DNA from 2 places in the Bacillus sp. JZ39 genome. Region 2 is predicted to be linked to the other one. Evidence: a T-box and tRNA genes for the amino acid it is inferred to sense, from the RefSeq annotation. Region 2 holds a T-box; the other holds one or more tRNA genes.

Region 1 (11,166 bases), 1.4 Mb from region 2:
GTTTGGAAAAATACATACATTTTCTTTTTTCGGAACACGAGATTTACAGGATGGTTTACAGAATACCCCTGTCGACTTTACAGCGTAGAAAAATTGATTATTATACGTTGCATCATTATTTATAATTGCTTGCCACTTTTCATCTGTTATTATTTCTGCATCATTCAAAATTCTATGATCATGGCTCTCTTTATGTCCGTTATTGATATTATCCGGCATTTATCTCACCTGTCCTTACATGGCTCATCTAATTCATTTTGAATTAAATCCCAATTTAAATTTTCGACACGCGATTTTTATATCTTGGGCCATTTTTATCTACTCCCGTTTAACATTCTTGATAACTACACTATAACCTCATAAATAGAAAAAAATAAGATGGTTAGAATGTAATAGCAAGATAACAAAATGAGTAAAGATGATTATGTGATAAACTAATTTCAACCAGCGTGAGTTTTCTTATAATTATTTAAGATAAGGAGAAAGAAAAAGTGGCATGGCATGAAGTCAATGATGTTATTGTCATTACATTACCTGAAATTTTCGACATGAATGCTAACCTTGGCTACCTAACCAGGGAAAAAAATGAATGCATGTATGAAATAGAGAACAATATCATTACAAAAGTTATAGCCATTGGGGAAATTCGGTCCTTAGTGCAGGTAAGCGTAATCAATAATAAACAAATGATTGTTCAATTCCTAAACGATTCTAGACCTGTTGAGCAGTGGAAACGGGAAGAGATTGTAAAATATATTCATGAATGGTTTGATCTTGATAACGATTTAACTCCATTTTATGAAATGGCAAAAGCAGATCCATTACTTAAAATGCCTGCCCGAAAATTTTATGGGTTGCGAGTGATCGGCATTCCCGATTTATTTGAAGCTTTATGTTGGGGAGTTTTAGGGCAACAAATTAACTTAGCCTTCGCGTACTCCTTAAAGAAGCAATTTGTAGAAGCATTTGGCGATTCTATTGAATGGAATGGTAAAAAGTATTGGGTGTTCCCACCGTACGAGCGAATTGCACGGTTAACCCCTACCGACCTGGCAGATATTAAAATGACGGTAAAAAAAAGTGAATATATCATTGGAATAGCCAGATTAATGGCAAGTGGGGAATTATCGAGGGAAAAATTAATGAAAATGAACTTTAAAGATGCTGAAAAAAACTTAATTAAAATACGAGGAATCGGTCCTTGGACAGCCAATTATGTTCTAATGCGTTGCCTTAGGTTCCCGACAGCTTTTCCGATCGATGATGTGGGTCTAATTCGTTCGATAAAAATATTACGTAATATGAATCGAAAGCCTACGAAAGATGAAATCTTAGAAATATCGTTTTCATGGAAAACATGGGAGTCATACGCTACCTTTTATTTATGGCGTGTCCTTTACTGAATCATTTCAACTTAAACCGGAATGTACTCAATAAAAAAAGAATGAGCTTTAAAACCTAAGGCCTACAAGTACATTGTAAGTGCGACTTCTAGAATTCTTTGCCTTTATTAATTGACAATAAAAAAAAACGTTATCATTCCAATAGGCTCTCCGGTTTTCGGATTTCTAGCATGCTAAATTCCAACTGCTATCAAAAGCGTATCTTAATGAGGAACTGCTCTCTTATATCTGTATTAACATCAGAAAACTCAGTTAGGCAAAAGTCTTAATGCCTTTTAACCTGATTGACCGACCTTATGTGGAAACATCTTAAATCTATAGCCATGGCCGATCGATAGTCGGGTCCTGTACCATCAACTTCTTTAATCCATTTTTCCACTGTAGACGTTCTTTCTCTTTTGGACATAAAAACACCCCTTTAGATAATCTTATCCAAAGGGGTTAAACATTTATTACTCCACAGTAACACTCTTCGCAAGGTTACGCGGTTTATCAACATCACAGCCGCGATGCAGTGCAGCATAGTAAGCGATCAGCTGCAATGGAACAACAGATACCAACGGAGCAAGCGCTGGATTTACTTCCGGCAGTACGAATCTGTCATCCGCATCGTCTAGGCCTTTTAGTGAGATGATGCATGTGTTTGCTCCGCGAGCGGCAACTTCTTTGACGTTTCCGCGGATGCTTAGGTTTACGTGCTCTTGAGTTGCCAGTGCGAATACTGGTGTTCCTTGTTCGATCAAGGCAATCGTTCCGTGCTTTAGCTCACCGCCGGCAAAACCTTCTGCCTGGATGTAAGAAATCTCTTTCAGCTTCAGTGCGCCTTCGACACATACGAAGTAGTCAAGGCCGCGTCCGATGAAGAAAGCATTTCTGGATACAGTCAGGTATTCACGGGCGATCATTTCCATTTCGTCTTTCTGGTCGCATAGAGCTTCCATTGCGTTTGCAGCGATACCGAGTTCTTTGACGAGGTCAAATCCGATATCGATGCCGTTTTTGTCAGCAGCCACAGAAGCAAGAACCGCAAGAACTGCGATTTGTGCAGTGTATGCTTTCGTTGACGCAACAGCGATCTCAGGGCCTGCATGAAGCAGCAATGTATAGTCAGCTTCACGAGAAAGCGTTGATCCAGGTACGTTTGTGATTGTCAGGGCTTTGTGTCCGAGCGCTTTGACTTGAACGAGAACTGCGCGGCTGTCTGCTGTTTCTCCGCTTTGAGAAAGGAAAATGAAGAGCGGTTTCTTAGACAGAAGCGGCATGTTGTAGGAGAATTCACTCGCTACATGCACTTCAACCGGTACGTTTGCCCACATTTCAATATATTGTTTACCGACAAGTCCTGCATGGTAGCTGGTTCCGCAGCCAATGATATAGATGCGGTCCGCTTCCGCTACAGCGGCAGCGATATCGCCAGGCACAGACAGCTTGCCGTTTTCATCTTGATACGTTTGGATGATTTTGCGCATAACAACAGGCTGCTCATCCGTTTCTTTCAACATGTAGTGAGGGTACGTGCCTTTTTCGATATCACTGGCATCAAGCTCAGCAATATAAGACGCACGTGTAATCACGTCACCATCAAGGTTTTTGATGACAACTTGGTCATCAGTGACGATAACCATTTCTTTATCCATCAGCTCAACATATTCGTTGGTTACTTGAAGCATCGCCATCGCATCAGATGCTACGACGTTGAATGTATCTCCAAGACCTACTAATAGAGGGCTTTTGTTTTTCGCTACAAAAATCGTTTCTCTGTTGTCGTTATCGAATAAAGCAATTGCATAAGAGCCTTTTAACAGTGTAAGTGTTTTGCGGAACGCTTCTTCTGTCTCAAGTCCTCCATTGACGAATTGCTCGATTACTTGAACGACTACTTCTGTATCGGTGTCACTTTTGAGCTCTACATCTTGCAAATACTCTTGCTTCAGCTGAACATAGTTCTCGATCACGCCGTTATGAACAAGTGTAAAGCGGCCCAGTGCGCTTTGATGCGGGTGAGCGTTCAGATAGCTTGGTTCGCCGTGTGTAGCCCAGCGAGTATGCCCAATTCCGGCTTTCGCTTCTACATTGGCATCCACAACTTCACGAAGATCTGCAATGCGTCCTTTTTCTTTGAACACATGGATTCCCTGTTCGTTGGCAACAGCAATACCAGCAGAGTCATAACCGCGATACTCAAGCTTTTCTAACCCTTTTAATAAAATTTCCTTCGCATCAAGCTGACCGATATAACCTACGATTCCACACATATTTTTCTTCCTCCTAAGATTGTAAAAGGAGACGAAGAAAGTCAAATTTCAAGGGGACTTTCAATCGTCCCCTCCTACATGTTTTTTGGAAGATCATGTGATTTCTCTTTGTTCAAGGAGTCACCCCCTTGGTTTGAAGAAATCCTTACGGCTGTGATCTGCATACTCAGCCGGGAGGCATCCGCCGAAAATTCGATAACCTCCATCCTCGTCAACTAAGCCTTTTTCCGGGCGCTTAGTTCGGGCGCTATAATTATAGGTAAAGCAATAATCCCGTCTTCTTTTCCTATTGAGAAAATAAGAACAAGACAAGCTTGATTTTACAACATGTGGCATAAACGGTCAATTGTTTTTTAAACAACTTTGCCGTATGTCTCACAATTATCTTATGTAAACCTCGCTTGTCTTGTTCACTCTCTGATAATAGACTTCGTTACTCTAATCCCATTTCTGACCGGACGACTTCAACAATGCGATTGACATACTCATCGCACAGCTCTTTCGTCTTCGCTTCAGCCATGACACGGACGAGCGGTTCAGTTCCTGAAGGGCGCACCAAAATCCGGCCGTCGCCGTTCATTTCTTTTTCAACTTCAGAAATAACTGCTTTTACTTTTTCATTTTCTTCAACTTTATATTTATCAGTCACTCTCACATTGACTAACAGCTGCGGGAACTTCTGCATTTCAGCTGCAAGCTCTGACAGCGGCTTGCCTGTGGCTTTCAAAGTGTTCATCAGCATAATAGCAGACAATAATCCGTCCCCTGTCGTGTTGTAATCAAGGAAAATAAGATGTCCTGACTGCTCTCCGCCGACGTTGTAGCCGTCTTTTTTCATTGCTTCTACTACGTAGCGGTCGCCGACAGCTGTCTGTACGCTTTTGATGCCTTCTTTTTCGAGCGCCTTATAGAAGCCGAGGTTGCTCATCACGGTTGAAACCACTGTATCATCCTTTAAACGGCCCTCTGATTTCAGGTGTTTTGAGCATATGTACATGATTTGGTCGCCGTCTACAATATTTCCTTTTTCATCTACAGCAATCAGGCGGTCGCCGTCACCGTCGAACGCAAGACCGAGATCCGCGTTTTTCTCTTTGACAAACGCGCTGAGCGCTTGGGGATGAGTCGAACCGACGCCGTCATTAATGTTTAATCCGTTCGGGGAAGTCCCCATTGTAGAAACATCTGCATCTAAATCAGCAAACAGGTGTGTCGCCAAGGATGACGTTGCGCCATGGGCACAGTCCAATGCCACATGAATGCCTGTGAAATCTTCATCAGCTGTCTGTTTTAAGAATTGCAGATATTTTTGTCCGCCTTCAAAATAATCGTTTACAAGTCCAAGGTCTGCTCCGACAGGTCTTGGCAGCTTATCCTCAGGTTCGTCCATCAGGCGCTCAATTTCAGCCTCCTGTTCATCAGAAAGCTTAAATCCATCTCCCCCAAAGAATTTGATGCCGTTATCCTGCACTGGGTTATGAGAAGCGGAAATCATGACGCCCGCCTCTGCATCCATCGCTTTTGTCAAATAAGATACACCTGGTGTAGAAATGACACCCAGGCGCATGACTTCTGCGCCAATGGATAAAAGTCCGGCGACAAGGGCTCCCTCCAGCATATGGCCGGAGATGCGTGTATCGCGGCCTATCAGCACTTTTGGACGTTGTTTGTCTTTTGTCAGCACATAACCGCCGAAACGTCCGACTTTAAAGGCCAGCTCAGGTGTAAGCTCACTATTGGCGACACCTCTTACACCGTCTGTTCCAAAATACTTGCCCATTTTATAATCGCTCCTTTTTTATTCCGATGAGGATTGTGAATTAGCAGTGGATTCATCCTCATCCTGATCTTGGTTTTGATCTTTATTTTCGTCTTGGTTTTGATCGTTGCTGTTTTTATCAGTGTTCTTTGTATCTTCTTGCTGATTGTTCTTTTGATCATTTGTTTGTTTATCTGTGTCACCCTGGTTCCCTGATGTATTGCTGCTGTTATCATTCGTTGAAGTATTGCTTTTCTTAGACGTCAGCTTGATTTTGGCGTTTTTCCGCCCCAAGGACCAGGTTACATTCTGTGGCCCGTTCACTTCAAGCTTCACGCTATGCTCCCCGTCCTCTAAATCTGAAACATTCACATACAATTCAATATCTGATTTTTTCAGTTTTTTTATATTCGTGGGAGAGCCTTTAGCCGTTACATCTATCGCTTGTGATTCAGGATCAAGAAATTCAATGTTTTGTGAGCTGCTCAGCCCTACAGTCTTGATAGGGACATTCTCGAACTTCTGATCCGCTTCACTATCGACTTCTATATGCAAAGTCACCTTTGACGGTGAGATTTTTTTGACACCGTCAGGAAGCGGAATATCTGCCTCGATATCGGAATCCTTGTTAATTTTACTTAAATCTAAGCTGACGCCGTCAATAAATTCAAGAGAATCCAACACATCCTGTGAGCCGTAAACCGTTACCTCACTGGGGCTGGATTCAATATTGGCTATGCTGACACCGTCAGGAAGGCTTCCTGTCCGTTCAATTTTAAAGGGCACTTTTTTACTCGGGCTTGTCACCGGAACGGTAATCTTGATGACCGAGGGCTCCACGTCGACAGGAAGCGCGTTTCCGTCTTTATCATAGACAGTCACTTTCGCTTCCTTTTCAATCGTTTCATCTGCGTTTTCCAAATTCACTGAAGCTTTTACAAGAGAAATATTATCGATGACATTTTTCGATCCGGTAATCTGCACATTTTTCGGACTGACAATCGGCTGCTCCGGAGAATAGCCTTTTTTCATCTTGCTTTTGTTGTAGTACTCCACTTCTACGGGAAAACTTTTGGTCGTCCGTTCCTGAATGGTCACTGTCGTAACAGACGGATTAATTGAGATTGTCAGCCCATCCGACACGTTTTTGGCCTTAAGCTCAACCTTATGTGTGCCGGTTTTCAAATGTTCCATATCAGCATATATTTCAAAGTTTTTGGTCTGCCGAGCCTTTTTCACGGCGCTTGTCGAGCCTTTTATCGTGACATTAACCGTTTGCGGAACACCCGTCACGACGTAATTTTCATCATCATAATACGCTTTAACCGGAATATCAGTCAGAGTTGCTTCATCAGTTGTTGATGTCGGAAAGAAAGATTCACCCGGTTTTTTCGGAGTCGGTGCTTGGTTGCTGTTAACCGCTACATAAAGCAAGAGCGCGAAAAGCAGAGCAATGATTTTCACAGCCCAGCGGTTGTTTAAGAATTTATCCATTTTTCTTGCCCCTCCAATACCAGCGGTTAGAAGAAGTGTCTCTGGTGTTTTTCTTAAACTCGGCTTCAAGCATTTCTTTCAGCGCTTCTTCTGTAAGCTCTCTGTGAAGGTCGCCGTTCTTTGCCACACTGACGCCGCCGGTCTCTTCAGACACAATAATCGTCAAACTGTCTGTTACTTCACTGATACCGACAGCTGCTCTGTGCCGCGTGCCCAGTTCTTTTGAAATAAACGGGCTCTCAGAAAGCGGCAGATAACAGGCGGCCGCGGCAATTTCATTATTTTTCATAATCACCGCACCGTCATGAAGCGGGGTGTTTGGGATAAAAATATTGATCAGCAGCTCAGAGCTGACTTTGGCATTCAGTGGTATGCCGGTCTCAATATAATCCCCCATTCCAGTATCCCGCTCAATGGTCAGCAGGGCGCCTATACGGCGTTTCGCCATATAATTGATCGCTTTTGTAATGGCCTCAATCGTTTTCTGCTGCGCTTCTTCAACAGGCGTGCCGCTCCTCGAAAAAAAGCGGCCGCGGCCTAGCTGTTCAAGCGCTCTTCTCAGCTCAGGCTGAAAAATAATAATAATTGCTAAAAATCCCCATGTTATCGCTTGGTCCATCAGCCATTGAAGTGTGCTGAGGCCCAAATATTGGCTGGCCATACGAACAAGCACGATGACTACAATTCCTTTTAACAGCTGAACCGCTTTCGTGCCGCGTATCACCATAATCAATTTATATATCACATACCAAACAAGGAGAATATCAACGGCATTGCCGAGGTACTGCAAAAAAGGGATATCCTCAAAAGCCATTTCCTCGTCCTCCAAGATTTCAGTCATTTCGTATTTTGTGTTTTACGTGTTACGCATATGTACTTTACATAGCGAGCCCATTATACCACATTTCGATTTAGCAAGTGAAATGTGCCAGCCCTCTCAGCCCGCAAAAAAAGAGCAAAGCGGCTAACGCGCTTTACTCTTCTCCGTTCGGACTGAATGCATCGAGTACACTTTTCCCCGCAGACTTCATCTTGTACCATGTCCAATCGAATAATTGATTGATTTCTTCAATCTGACCGGTGACTTGTCCAGCAGAGGCCATATATTTTTCTCCGTTTACGACGGTTACATCCCCGTCTATTTTGCCTTTAATAATCAGCTTGCCGTTTTTGACAGTGACATCACCTTTGACCGTCTCACCTTCTGGCACGGTCACAGTATGGTTATGAACCACAAGATTCGGCTGCTTGGACACGCTGAAATTGTGGTCATTATGCCAGCTGTTAAAAAAACCCCCGCCCATCAAAATGATGAATACCGCAGCAGCTGCGATAACGGGATGGGATCTGAACCATCTTTTTACAGAAGCTCTTTTCTTCTCCTTAGGCAATTTTGCCATGACATTAGCGGTAAAATCCGCGGGGGCTTCGACATGCGATGTGCTCCGTACGAGCGCTATGGATTTCTCCATCTCGTAAAAATGCTTTCTGCATTTCTCGCATGTCTCCAGATGTTCATTTAATACGTGTTCATCTTTTGGAAGGATATCTCCATCAAGATGCATATGCATAAGCTGCACAATTTGTTCAGGACAGCTCATTTCATCACCCCACTTAAAGATCCCTTAATTGTTTTCTAAGAGCCTCTCTGCCTCTGTGAATCCGCGTTTTCACAGTCCCCACAGGAATGTTTAGAATCTCCCCGATTTCAATTAATGAGAGTTCGTCAATATACTTTAATACGATGACTGTTCTGTATTTGTCAGGAAGCTTTAAAATTTTCTGCTGTATCGTGTTTGAGAGCTCCAGCGACACAACTGCATCTTCAGGCAAAACACCATCTGCGGCGATTTGAGAATACATGGTCAAGCCTTCCGTACCAGCCACCTCTGCATCGAGGTAATAATCCGGCTTCTTTTTGCGAATGCGGTCAATGGTCAAATTGGTCGCGATTCGATAAAGCCAAGTTGAAAATTTCCGGTTAATATCAAAACTGTCGATATTAACGTACGCTCTGATGAAAGCTTCCTGTGCAATATCCTCCGCCTCATGCACATTGCCAAGCATACGGTAGCAAAGCTGATAAATTTTATCTTTGTAAATATCTACGATGTCCGCAAATGCATCCTGGTCGCCTTTTTTGACTTGTTTAATTCTTTTTTTAATCATCATTTCCATATTTATCTAACCTCTGCCTTCACCGGTCTGTATGTATACGAGCTTCGTTTCAAAAGGTTTCAATTTTTTTATAAAATAAGTTTATCAAATTTTTGGCAGGGTGTAGATGGTAATTCGTGAATAAACTACCTTAACATATTTTTAAAATTATTATACAGACTGAACAGTTAGAAGTTGGAATGATTTTTCCGAAAAGAAAAAAGACACCTTTTGATCAAAGGTGTCTGTGACTGGGCTAGCTGGATTCGAACCAACGCATGACGGAGTCAAAGTCCGTTGCCTTACCGCTTGGCTATAGCCCAATAATGGTGGAGGGGGGCAGATTCGAACTGCCGAACCCTGAGGGAGCGGATTTACAGTCCGCCGCGTTTAGCCACTTCGCTACCCCTCCACATAAAATTTTGAAAAAACAGTGCCGGCAAGAGGACTTGAACCCCCAACCTACTGATTACAAGTCAGTTGCTCTACCAATTGAGCTACACCGGCAAGATGGTGGAGGATGACGGGCTCGAACCGCCGACCCTCTGCTTGTAAGGCAGATGCTCTCCCAGCTGAGCTAATCCTCCAAATGGTGACCCGTACGGGATTCGAACCCGTGTTACCGCCGTGAAAGGGCGGTGTCTTAACCGCTTGACCAACGGGCCGTTGTGTTCTCGTCGAGCTGACAAAAGTTATTATATACAGGTCACCCCCTGTTTGTAAAGAGAAAAATTAAATTTTTTATTTTCAAACTTTTTAACTCCTTTTTTAACTGAAAAAGCCTCCCAACTAAAGCCATTTATTTTATGATAGAGACAAGCAAAGCAAGAGAGGAGAACCTAATATGATTCTAGTCAGTTCTTGCCTTGGAGGCATTGAATGCAGATATAACGGCTCTCACGCAGCGTCGGAGAAAATCAGAAAACTCGTCGATGAAAAGAAAGCAGTCATGGCTTGCCCTGAACTTCTCGGCGGCTTCTCTACCCCACGCGAACCCGCAGAAATCATAGGAGGCACCGGCGAGGATGTCCTCAATGGAACAGCGAAAATCGTGACAGCTTCAGGAGAAGACGTCACAGAACTATATATGGAAGGCGCCGCGAAAACATTGGCTTACGCAAAAGAAATCAACGCTTCTGCCGTCATATTAAAAGAAAACAGTCCATCTTGCGGAAGCGGTTTTATCTATAACGGCACATTCTCTGGCAAAAAAATCACCGGCAGCGGAGTAACCGCCGCACTGTTAAAACAAGCGGGCTACCGCGTCATTTCGGAAAACGAGCTTGACGACATATTGTAAGGAGGCCACCACATGACTCAAGACATTTCTTTATCCTTCTATAAGCCTGAACACTTGCCCGAGCTTCAATCATTCACGCTCACCAACGATGACAAACGCTTTACCTCCCTCCCGAAAGAGGTGCTGTCTCAGGCTCTGGGCATACAGGACCGATACCCGGTTGTCATCTTAAAAGACGACCTTCCAGTCGGTTTTTTCATTTTACATGCATCAAAAGAAACGCTTGCTTCCTATTCTAACAATCCATTTGCTTTACTGCTCAGCTCCCTGTCTTTAAACGCTGTGCATCACGGAAAAGGCTATGCGAAAAAAGCCATGCTTTTGCTTCCCGCTTTTGTGAGCGGATATTTTCCATGGTGCGACGAAATCATCTTGGCCGTCAATCATCTGAACATACGCGCAAAACACCTTTATATGAAAAGCGGGTTCCTTGATAAAGGACGGCGAAGAATCGGGCCGCTTGGAGAACAGTTGATCCTTCATCATTTCTTATAGTCTCTTAAGTGAAATAAAATTTCAAAAATTTAAAAACATAGTTGAAATATCATAACAGAAATGAATATACTGAATATTGAGATATATCATTTTAAAACAGGGGGCATCCTCATGTCAGAACCATTAAACCTTCACCGTCTCACAACGGAATCACGCAATAGCCAAACAGTTGAAATCCACAAAGCAAACACTCTTGGCATCCTCAAAATGATCAACAACGAAGATATGAAAGTCGCTGCAGCCGTTCAGGAGGTTCTCCCCGACATCAAAACAGCTGTAGACTGCGCATATGAATCGTTTCAA
Region 2 (11,166 bases):
CGGCCTGAATGTAATCGTCCGTGTGGACAAGGGAAAGCTCCTCTTCTGAAGCGAGTCTGGGGGTGACAATGTCTCCATCATCAAAGGCATTGATCGTCTTAAGCAAATCATATGTTAACAGAACCCGCTGCTGATTAAAGGGATGCTCCTGATGAAACATATAGGTTTGGTAGGATGGAGAATAGATAAATACACTGTCTCTCATAGCAGGTCCCTTTGCTCTGACGGCCATACGACGTGGTGTCCATTTCTTTGTAATGCCTGCAAAAACGGCAGCGGATTCATCGTTTTTACACGGAAGACAAGCACTTTTACACCGGGATCGTCATGCGGATAAACAAGCACGCTTAATATTTTCACTTGAAGGTCTTGGCAAAGACTGCTGATCTCAGCGAGGCTTTTGGTGATGTCGTTTACTTTTATCTCAATTTGCGATCCCGGCTGGTCAGCGCCTGTCAATTTGACAAACGTCCGCAGCAAATCGGTTTTTGTTAAAATGCCTATTAATTTTTGATGGTGTACCACTGGAAGGCAGCCGATGCCATGCTCGTAGAACACGGCTGATATTTCTTCGACAAAATCTAACGGATGGGCGCAGACAACATCCTTTTTCATAATTGAATCTACGCTTCGTGTGAGAAATAGGCTTCGTTTGTTTTCTTCAAAAATACTCGGGCTGGCCTGTTTCATGTCTCTGTCTGTAATCATGCCGATCACGTGTCGTTCTTCATCTACAACAGGCAGATGCCTGATATGGAATTCCTTCAGTTTGCATATTGCTGTTTCAAGCGTATCCGTCTTCGTTAATGTAATGACATCTCTTTTCATGATTTGCTCAACAATCATTATTTTTTCCCCTTTGCCAGTGTCAGTTAATACATATAACGATGATAAAAACGGAGCCTGTCAAATTGCTCAATTGATTCTTGGCTGACGTTTTTTCCAATGCGGGCCATCAGACAGTTTGCAGGGTGGGAGCTGATCTCCGGCTCATCCGTTGCAAACCAGACCAATCCGCCTGCATTCATCATCTTTTCCATGATCTTTCTGTATTCCCACACATCTTTTTTCATCCCTTTTAAATCCCAATGCCAGTAATATTCTGTCGTCATCACAATGTAGTTTTCCATTTGTTCATCCATCATGCTGACGGTCAGGAGCGTCTTTCCGACAGCGCATCCCCGATAGTCCGGCGCTACTTCGATGGCTCCGAGCTCAATCAAATCCTCCATATTTCCTTCAGACCATCTTTCGAGCGGGTCAGGATATAAATACGTGACATAGCCGACAATGGTTCGGCCGTCTCTGGCAATAATAATGCGCCCTTCGGGAAGGCCTGCAATGTCGACTAGCGCTTCATGCTGCTCGCGAGGCGGGCGAAATGCGGTTAAATCTTTATGAAACTCATAACCTGCCAAATCCTCTGGAGAGACAGGCCCTTCTATCAGTAAAGAGCCGGTTGCTGTTTTGATGTTTGCTGAATGGTATGTTTTATGATGTTCCACTAATTCACCGTCCCATCAATTCTTATCAAAAATACATGCCTTCTTTAAGAATACCAAATTATAAAGCGTTTTCAACATGGTTTATATTTTAAAAATTGAGAAGAATATGAATATATACTATAATAATTGTGACAACTTCAGCAAAGGGGGATGTTTGGGCATGAATTTGAAAGCGTTACCAGCAATAGAGGGGGATCATAACTTAAAAAACTATGAAGAAACGTACCGGCATTTTGATTGGACCGAGGCGGAGAAACATTTCTCTTGGCATGAGACAGGGAAACTGAATGCGGCGTATGAAGCGATTGACCGCCATGCCGAATCGTTTCGAAAAAACAAAGTAGCGCTTTATTATAAAGACGCAAAAAGGGATGAAAAATACACATTTAAAGAAATGAAGGAAGAATCAAACAGAGCCGGGAATGTGCTGAGACGGTATGGAAATGTGGAAAAAGGGGACCGCGTTTTTATTTTTATGCCGAGATCACCCGAGCTTTATTTTATTATGCTTGGCGCAATCAAAATTGGCGCCATCGCCGGGCCGCTGTTCGAAGCATTTATGGAGGGAGCGGTGAAAGATCGGCTTGAAAACAGTGAGGCAAAGGTTGTTGTCACAACACCTGAGCTGCTGGAGAGAATACCGGTAGACAAACTGCCTCACTTGCAGCATGTCTTCGTAGTCGGGGGAGAGGCTGAGAGCGGCACGAATATCATCAATTATGATGAAGCAGCGAAACAGGAAAGCACAAGACTGGATATCGAATGGATGGATAAAAAAGACGGCTTTCTGCTTCACTATACATCAGGTTCCACTGGTACGCCAAAGGGCGTGCTGCATGTCCATGAAGCGATGATTCAGCAATATCAAACAGGAAAGTGGGTCCTTGATTTAAAGGAAGAAGACATTTATTGGTGCACAGCTGATCCAGGCTGGGTGACAGGTACGGTATACGGCATTTTTGCACCGTGGCTGAACGGAGCGACAAATGTCATCGTCGGCGGACGTTTCAGCCCGGAAAGCTGGTATGGTACGATTGAACAGCTTGGCGTCAATGTCTGGTACAGCGCGCCGACCGCTTTTCGGATGCTGATGGGAGCGGGAGATGAAATGGCTGCGAAATATGATCTAACTTCACTCCGGCATGTGCTCAGTGTCGGTGAGCCGCTAAATCCGGAAGTCATCAGATGGGGACATAAAGTTTTTAACAAACGAATTCATGATACATGGTGGATGACAGAAACGGGCAGTCAGCTTATCTGCAACTATCCTTGCATGGATATTAAACCGGGTTCAATGGGTAAGCCGATTCCAGGAGTGGAGGCAGCGATCGTTGACAATCAAGGCAACGAGCTTCCGCCGTACCGAATGGGCAATCTCGCCATCAAAAAGGGCTGGCCTTCCATGATGCATACTATTTGGAATAACCCTGAAAAATATGAATCGTATTTCATGCCGGGCGGCTGGTATGTGTCTGGGGATTCTGCTTACATGGATGAAGAGGGATACTTTTGGTTCCAAGGCAGAGTTGATGACGTCATCATGACCTCCGGTGAGCGCGTCGGCCCATTTGAAGTGGAAAGCAAGCTTGTCGAACATCCGGCTATTGCAGAAGCAGGCGTAATCGGAAAGCCTGACCCGGTGCGTGGAGAAATCATTAAAGCTTTTATTGCACTCAGGGAAGGATTTGAGCCGTCTGATAAACTGAAAGAAGAGATCCGCCTATTTGTAAAGCAGGGTCTTGCAGCCCATGCGGCTCCGCGTGAGATCGAATTTAAAGAGAAGCTTCCGAAAACCCGAAGCGGAAAGATCATGAGGCGCGTGCTGAAGGCATGGGAGCTTAATCTGCCGGCTGGAGATCTGTCAACAATGGAGGATTAAAAGGCGGCGTTGACACAGGATTTTATTTATGTTAAAAATGATATAGCTTCATATGAAAAGGTAAAGATTGAGACAAGTAGAATATCCTTACGTTCCAGAGAGCTGATGGCCGGTGAAAATCAGCACAGACGGATATATCGAATACACTCATGAACCGCTTTTGCAAACAAAGCCGGCCAGGCTTTCAGTAGTGAAAGAACGGACCTGATCCGTTATCAGGCAAAGTGATAAGACGAATGTTTGCATTCTCTTATTAGTAGGGTGGTACCGCGATAATCAATCGTCCCTTCGTGTAAACGAAGGGGCGTTTTTTATTTTAATCAAAAAAGGAGCTTTATCTTATGACTAACTTACTTGAAGACTTATCCTTCCGCGGATTGATTCAGCAAATGACAGATGAAGAAGGGTTAAATAAACAGCTGAATGAAGAAAAAATCCGCTTGTACTCAGGCTTTGACCCGACAGCAGACAGCTTGCATATCGGACACCTGCTGCCTATTTTAACACTTCGCCGTTTTCAGCTTGCAGGGCATCATCCGATTGCGCTTGTGGGGGGCGCGACGGGCCTCATCGGTGATCCAAGCGGAAAAAAAGCAGAGCGTACATTAAACACTGCTGACATCGTATCCGAATGGTCCCAAAAAATCAAAAACCAGCTGTCCAGATTTCTAGATTTTGAAGCAGCAGAAAACCCAGCTGTCATCGCGAACAACTTTGACTGGATCGGCAAAATGAATGTGATCGATTTCCTTCGTGACGTTGGTAAAAATTTCGGCATCAATTACATGCTGGCAAAAGATACGGTCAGCTCAAGAATTGAATCCGGCATCTCGTACACGGAATTCAGCTACATGATTCTTCAATCTTATGATTTCTTAAATCTTTACAGAGACAAAAACTGTAAACTGCAAATCGGCGGAAGCGATCAGTGGGGCAACATCACAGCCGGTCTTGAACTGATCAGAAAATCAGAAGAAGAAGGAGCAAAAGCGTTCGGCCTAACGATTCCGCTTGTCACAAAAGCAGACGGCACGAAGTTCGGAAAAACGGAAGGCGGTGCGATCTGGCTTGATAAAGAAAAAACATCGCCATATGAATTCTATCAATTCTGGATCAACACAGACGACCGTGACGTTGTCAAATACTTGAAATATTTCACGTTCCTTTCAAAAGAGGAAATTGAAGCATACGCAGAAAAAACAGAAACGGCGCCAGAAAAACGTGAAGCACAAAAACGCCTGGCGGAAGAAGTGACATCACTTGTTCACGGACGCGAGGCGCTGGAGCAAGCCATCAACATCTCCCAAGCGCTGTTCAGCGGCAATATTAAAGAGCTTTCTGCTCAAGACGTAAAAGTAGGCTTTAAAGATGTTCCATCTATGGAAGTTGACAGCACCCAAGAGCTTTCACTTGTAGATGTGTTGGTGCAATCTAAATTATCTCCTTCTAAACGCCAAGCGCGTGAAGACATTCAAAACGGAGCTGTTTACATTAACGGTGAACGCAAGACGGAAATAAATTATACCCTATCAGGTGAAGACCGTATCGAAGATCAATTTACTGTTCTGCGCCGCGGGAAGAAAAAATACTTCCTTGTGACGTATAAATAAGAAAAAGATCCTTTGCCACTGAAGGCAAAGGATCTTTTTGTTTACCGCATAGGAATGAAAGGAAAAGAGTATATTAGATAGGGCAAACACGACCAATCACCACCTTTTAAATGAAAGGAGCGCTAAAGCGTGAATCTCATGTGTACGATTGCAAAAGAACGGCTGCAGCGGGATCATTGGGAGCAGCAGGCGCAGGACAGTGTTGGCCAGCAAGAGGCGAATGACGAAACAGACGATAAAAAAACCCCGACCGCATAGCGGCAGGGGTTTTTAAAACGATTAACGAGAGTAGAACTCAACGATAAGCGCTTCGTTAATTTCCGGAGCAAGTTCAGAACGCTCAGGAAGACGAGTGAAAGTACCTTCAAGCTTTTCAGCGTCGAAAGTAAGGTATTCAGGAACGAAGTTGTTCACTTCAACAGATTCTTTGATGATAGAAAGGTTTCTTGATTTTTCGCGAACACCGATTGTTTGACCAGGTTTCACAAGGTAAGACGGGATGTCAACGCGGCTTCCGTCTACAAGAATGTGACCGTGGTTAACCAATTGGCGAGCTTGACGGCGAGTACGTGCTAAACCTAGCTTGTACACAACGTTATCAAGACGAGAATCTAAAAGAATCATGAAGTTTTCACCGTGTTTACCAGCTAGTTTGCCAGCTTTGTCAAACAAAGTGCGGAATTGACGTTCGTTTACACCGTACATGTGACGAAGCTTTTGCTTTTCTTGCAATTGCAAACCGTATTCTGATAATTTTTTACGTTGTCCTGGACCGTGTGGACCTGGAGCGTAAGGGCGTTTTTCTAATTCTTTTCCTGTACCGCTAAGAGAGATTCCTAGACGGCGGGACAGTTTCCAAGATGGACCTGTATAGCGAGCCATAATGTGACTCCTCCTTTGGTTTTATTTTTGTGGAAAATAAAAACCGTCTGCTCTATTCGACCATGCACATTTTGTTTTCATGTATCCTCGCTCCAGCAGCAGAGAGTTACACGATACACCTTATTGATAAGGAACAAAATGAAAACATAGAAGCTGAACAAAAAGGCTGCAATATTTCACACAAAGGTCATTATATAATTTATTTGTTTTGAAGTCAACCATTCCTCCATTATTGCTTCACCGTTTATGATATAATAAACAAAAATTAGTGGTAAACTTTTAGGTGATAAAAATATGGTAGAACAAACTAAAGATCAATTATCCGCCTTTCATTATCATATGCTCGATTTTTTATTAACCAAATCTGAAAAAGTCACATTCACCGACTCTTTCATATGGCTGACTTCGGCTATTCAAACCTATTTTTCAACCCTTTGTGTTTCGCTTACACCGTCACCATCAGGCTTTGTGACAAAATTGGCAGATGGTGAAGCGCGTTTTTCCGCTTCAAAAATAAACGCTTCATGTTATCTGATTGAGGACGGCTCCGGCAGGCGTTTTCATCTTGCGTGCAGGCAGGATGAAGAGATTCCTGAAGGGCTTCCGGACGTGGTTGCTTCATTTTTAAACCAGTCGATGAAACAGGAAAGACTCTATAACAAAACGATCTACCAAAAAAAGATATACAAAATGACAGAGCTGTTCCATTCACTGCTTGATCAGACAGATGTGCTGAAGCAGCTTTTAGAAAGCTTGACCAGCACATTTTCTCTTTTTGAGTTTTCTTTATTTATATCGCACGATCAAGACCAATGTTTAGGGATACCTGCAAAAGAGCTGTATATGGAAGGGGAAAAATCCGATTCCTTTGCGCTCAAAGTGTATTTGTCCGGAGACATTTTGCGGAAAAATGAATCTGTCGCCTATATTCCGATCAAAGGACAGCAGGGCACATACGGGGTGTTGAAGGCTGAGGGAACGGGTGACAGCTTTCTTACTGATGCCTGCCTTGATGAAATGTCGCTGTTAGCAAACGCGGCGGGAAAAGCGTTTGAAAATGCCCAGCTCTACGAACAATCCAAAGCAAGCATCGCAAATTTGGAATTGATTAATGAAACATCACGCCGCCTGAATCAGCGGCTGACACTGACTGATACAATGAATGATCTGGCTGTGAGAATGGCAGAATCGTTTCAGGCAGAAGAAGTGGGATTTTTTCATATAGACCATTTTGAAAACCTAACATTGCTTCCAGGCAGCACAGCATTTTTTAAAGAAGCGAAACCGTCAGATTTTTATAATGAGCTGAAAGAAAAGCTGTATGAAGGTGAAAAAGGGGTTTTCATCGGGAATGGCCAGTCTGTTTTTGGGAAGGCGGGGTACGGCTCGCTGATGGCTGCTCCGATGATTCAAAACGACCGGCTTCTGGGCTTTGCGGTTTTATTGAAACAGGAGCTGTACGCTTTTACATTTGAAATGTACAAGCTGTTTCAGGCGCTGATTCATCACGCGACACTGGCTGTAACCAATTCAATGCTTCGCGACCGTCTTGAGCACCTTGTGAAAACAGATCAGCTGACTGAACTGTATTCACGAGTGTATTTAGATGAAAAAATTCAATACAGCATGAAAATCCACCAAAAGGGTGTTTTTATTCTTGTTGATATTGATAATTTTAAAAATGTAAATGATACGTACGGCCATCAGACTGGGGACGAGATTTTAATTCAAGTCGCTTCAGTGATTAAAAGCAACATCCGAAAGCATGATGTCGGTGCCCGCTGGGGAGGAGAGGAGCTGGCGATTTATTTGCCAAATGTGCCGGTTGCAGTGGGGAAACGGATTACCGAGCGACTGGTTTACGCGGTCAGAAAAAATACGAAACCCGAGGTAACCATTTCCTGCGGTATCTCCTGCTGGACGACAGAAACAAGAAAATCGCTGAAAGAGCTTGTGCATGAGGCAGACGAAGCGCTCTACAGCGCGAAACGGAGCGGGAAAAACCGCTTGATGGTTCATGACTCAATAAAATAAAAAAAGCCCAAAACGATATCAGTTTTGGGCTTTTATATTACTGCGCTAACGCTTTTTCTAGCGTTTCGGCAAATTGAGTTAAGTATTTTTCATCAATTTCGTCGAAACGGTTTTTCACTGGGCTGTCGATGTCTAAGACGCCGACAATTTTTCCGTCTACACGAATCGGAAGCACAATTTCTGATTGAGACGCTGCATCGCAGGCGATATGTCCCGGAAACGCGTTTACATCCTCAACACGTTCCACTTTTCCGTTTGCGTACGCTGTGCCGCAAACCCCTCTGCCGAAAGGAATCCGAACACATGCCGGCAGGCCTTGGAACGGACCTAACACAAGCTGTCCATCCTCTTCTTTGGCAAAATAGAAACCTGCCCAGTTGACTTCAGGCAGCGAATGATACAGCAGTGCTGAGGCATTTGCATAGTTAGCTATTTGATCTGTTTCGTCTTCGGTCATGGCTTCGAGCTGTTTTAGCAGAAGCTGATAGCCTTTTTCTTTATCTCCAGATTGTTTTTCGACATGGAACATGGAAAACCCTCACTTTTTCTATAATATAAAACAAAGTTCCGGCTTTTCTGCCGGCATTTGTCGATAAGTTCTTACAGGAACAGCGGCTTTCTGCTTGAATAGTATCAAGAGGAAGGAGTGAGCCGTATGAAAGTAAGCACCAAAGACAAAATTATTGAATCTGCTGTCATGCTTTTTAACCAAAAAGGATTTTCTGGCACGTCTGTCCGTGAAATCGCAAAGTCAGCTGATGTAAATGTTGCGCACATCTCCTACTATTTTAAAGGCAAAGGAGGCTTGATGGAACACTTAGTTTCAGAGTTTTACGAAGGCTACAGCAAAACGCTTGAAACAGCGGCAAGCAATATCTCTTCTCAAAGCACGCAGGAACAGCTTCTTCAATTGGTTTTCGATATTTTATCCTATCAGCATAATCATCGTCAATTAACTCGTTTTGTCTACCGGGAAGTCACAATTGACTCCACATTAATCAGGGAAATTATGTCGACATATCTAATGAAGGAAAAGTATATCTTCCAGCTGATCATTGAGGAAGGAGAAAAACAGCGTGAATATTTAACGCTGCCGCTGCCTCATTTTATTCTCCAATTAAAATCTCTCTTGATGATGCCCTATCTCCAGCCTCAATATATTTCAGAAGTACTCTACATGCAGCCGCACGAGCCGTATTTTTATAAAATGTATTTTGAAGAAATCAAGATTTGGATCAGAAGCGTCTTCCGGACAGGAGACGTGGCGCTCACCAATTAGCACCGTTCCAAAAACGCCTCATACGCATATCCGACATCTCCCGCTTGATGGGCATCAGACCCAAACACAAGCGGGATCTTCTTTTGCTTCGCTTCATTCAGCATCCAATCCTCGATATAAATACCGCCAGCGTAAATTTTTCTTAAGCCGGAAGTATTGAAGTCGAGCTCCATTCCGTTTTCTTCAATGGCATTTAAGCACAGGGAAACGAGGCCGCGAATATGCTCTGACATGCTGTATGGAAACAGCTTGATGAATTTTTGGACGAGTGTGATGTGACCGACTCTTTTTGGCTTATAAACGCCGAGAGATGCTACAATGGAAGAATAGATACTCCGGTAATATTGTTCATATACCGCTTCAATGCTTCCGGAGGCTGAAATCAGCTCTTTGAAGGTATGCTCGTCATAATCAAGGCATAGATAGGAAGAGTCTGTGCGCAAAAAATGAACGGATAAGATGCTGTCATCTAAATATGGCCCGTATGTGTCCAGAAATAATGTAATTTCATCTTCAAATTCAGCGATATAATCGACTTCAAGCCCTGTCCGTATGCTAAGCTGTCCGCGATATTCTTTTTTTAATCCGGAAATTTCATGAATATAGCGTTCCAAAGAAGCTTGCGCCATCGCGCTGTCTTTCAGCGGCGTGGGATCGGTAAAAGAGGGCGGCAATGGGGCGTGTTCGGTAAAAGTAATCGATTCGAACCCTTTTTTTAAGGCTTCTTCTGCATATTGTCTGAGTGTGTCATTGGAACCGTGAGGGCAAAATGGTGTGTGAATATGTCCGTCTCGCTTTTGCATTGATGTCACCCCATGAAAAAATAGTCAAATCCTGCCGATTTTGCACAAAAAGTTTTTGATTTCTGGTCAAAAAATGTTTGTTACATGGTATCATAATAACAATGAAAACGACAGTTTTTCTCAATACATATCCTGAAATCTTTCTGAATAAATAAAACACCCTGACAGATTAAGGTAAACAGCAAGGGGGCTCATTATGGAGTTTGTCATTGGATTATTAATTGTACTGCTTGCGCTGTTTGCGGCAGGCTACTTTTTCAGGAAAAAAATCTACGCCGAAATCGACCGGCTGGAATCGTGGAAGATTGAAATTCTGAATCGGTCGATCGTGGAAGAAATGTCTAAAATAAAACATTTAAAAATGACGGGTCAGACAGAAGAGTTCTTTGAGAAGTGGCGTGAAGAATGGGACGAGATTGTCACAGCCCACATGCCGAAAGTTGAAGAGCTCCTTTATGATGCCGAGGAAAATGCAGACAAATACCGGTTTAAAAAGGCCAATCAAGTGCTCGTTCATATCGACGACCTGCTGACAGCGGCTGAATCAAGCATTGAAAAGATTCTTCGGGAAATCAGCGATCTTGTCACAAGTGAGGAAAAGAGCCGTGAAGAGATTGAACAGGTGAGGGAGCGCTATTCGAAATCTCGAAAAAACCTGCTGGCTTACAGCCACCTTTACGGGGAGCTTTATGACAGCCTTGAAAAGGATCTGGACGAAATTTGGAGCGGCATCAAACAATTTGAAGAAGAAACAGAAGGCGGAAACTATATTACTGCACGAAAAGTACTGCTTGAGCAGGACCGCAATCTTGAACGGCTTCAGTCATACATAGATGATGTGCCGAAGCTGTTAGCTGACTGTAAACAGACGGTGCCCGGACAGATTGCAAAGCTCAAGGATGGCTATGGCGAAATGAAAGAAAAAGGGTACAAGCTTGAGCATATCCAGCTTGATAAGGAATTAGAAAATCTGTCAAACCAGCTGAAACGAGCGGAACATGTCCTGATGACTGAGCTGGATATTGATGAAGCGTCCGCAATCCTGCAGCTCATTGACGAAAATATTCAATCTGTTTATCAGCAGCTGGAGGGCGAAGTTGAAGCCGGTCAATCCGTACTAAGCAAAATGCCTGAATTGATTATTGCTTACGACAAGCTTAAAGAAGAGAAAGAG

The links. The T-box of region 2 lies ahead of tyrS (tyrosine--tRNA ligase). A T-box ahead of a tRNA ligase gene usually reads a tRNA of that ligase, here a tRNA-Tyr.
Region 1: it has a tRNA-Tyr gene. The T-box ahead of tyrS (tyrosine--tRNA ligase) is inferred to sense a tRNA for this amino acid. The anticodon was not compared.

Annotation. Positions count from the first base shown of each region.
Region 1 covers NZ_CP096389.1:191,662-202,827, reverse strand. The annotation lists gene M1D65_RS01155 (bifunctional transcriptional activator/DNA repair enzyme AdaA) at 1-219, opposite strand, end outside; gene alkA (DNA-3-methyladenine glycosidase II) at 492-1,403, shown strand; gene M1D65_RS01145 (hypothetical protein) at 1,669-1,809, opposite strand; gene glmS (glutamine--fructose-6-phosphate transaminase (isomerizing)) at 1,856-3,658, opposite strand; gene glmM (phosphoglucosamine mutase) at 4,092-5,438, opposite strand; gene cdaR (CdaA regulatory protein CdaR) at 5,457-6,911, opposite strand; gene cdaA (diadenylate cyclase CdaA) at 6,904-7,725, opposite strand; gene rsiW (anti-sigma-W factor RsiW) at 7,886-8,512, opposite strand; gene sigW (RNA polymerase sigma factor SigW) at 8,526-9,089, opposite strand; tRNA gene M1D65_RS01110 (tRNA-Gln) at 9,320-9,391, opposite strand; tRNA gene M1D65_RS01105 (tRNA-Tyr) at 9,396-9,480, opposite strand; tRNA gene M1D65_RS01100 (tRNA-Thr) at 9,503-9,575, opposite strand; tRNA gene M1D65_RS01095 (tRNA-Val) at 9,580-9,655, opposite strand; tRNA gene M1D65_RS01090 (tRNA-Glu) at 9,659-9,733, opposite strand; gene M1D65_RS01085 (DUF523 domain-containing protein) at 9,913-10,368, shown strand; gene M1D65_RS01080 (GNAT family N-acetyltransferase) at 10,381-10,863, shown strand; gene murQ (N-acetylmuramic acid 6-phosphate etherase) at 10,975-11,166, shown strand, end outside.
Region 2 covers NZ_CP096389.1:2,808,438-2,819,603, reverse strand. The annotation lists gene M1D65_RS14495 (acetoin utilization protein AcuC) at 1-205, opposite strand, end outside; gene M1D65_RS14490 (acetoin utilization AcuB family protein) at 202-846, opposite strand; gene acuA (acetoin utilization protein acetyltransferase AcuA) at 873-1,505, opposite strand; gene acsA (acetate--CoA ligase) at 1,666-3,384, shown strand; T-box leader at 3,439-3,675, shown strand; gene tyrS (tyrosine--tRNA ligase) at 3,726-4,994, shown strand; gene sr7p (small protein SR7P) at 5,124-5,252, shown strand; gene rpsD (30S ribosomal protein S4) at 5,274-5,876, opposite strand; gene M1D65_RS14460 (diguanylate cyclase domain-containing protein) at 6,171-7,910, shown strand; gene M1D65_RS14455 (GAF domain-containing protein) at 7,948-8,439, opposite strand; gene refZ (transcriptional regulator RefZ) at 8,566-9,189, shown strand; gene hisJ (histidinol-phosphatase HisJ) at 9,186-9,992, opposite strand; gene ezrA (septation ring formation regulator EzrA) at 10,189-11,166, shown strand, end outside.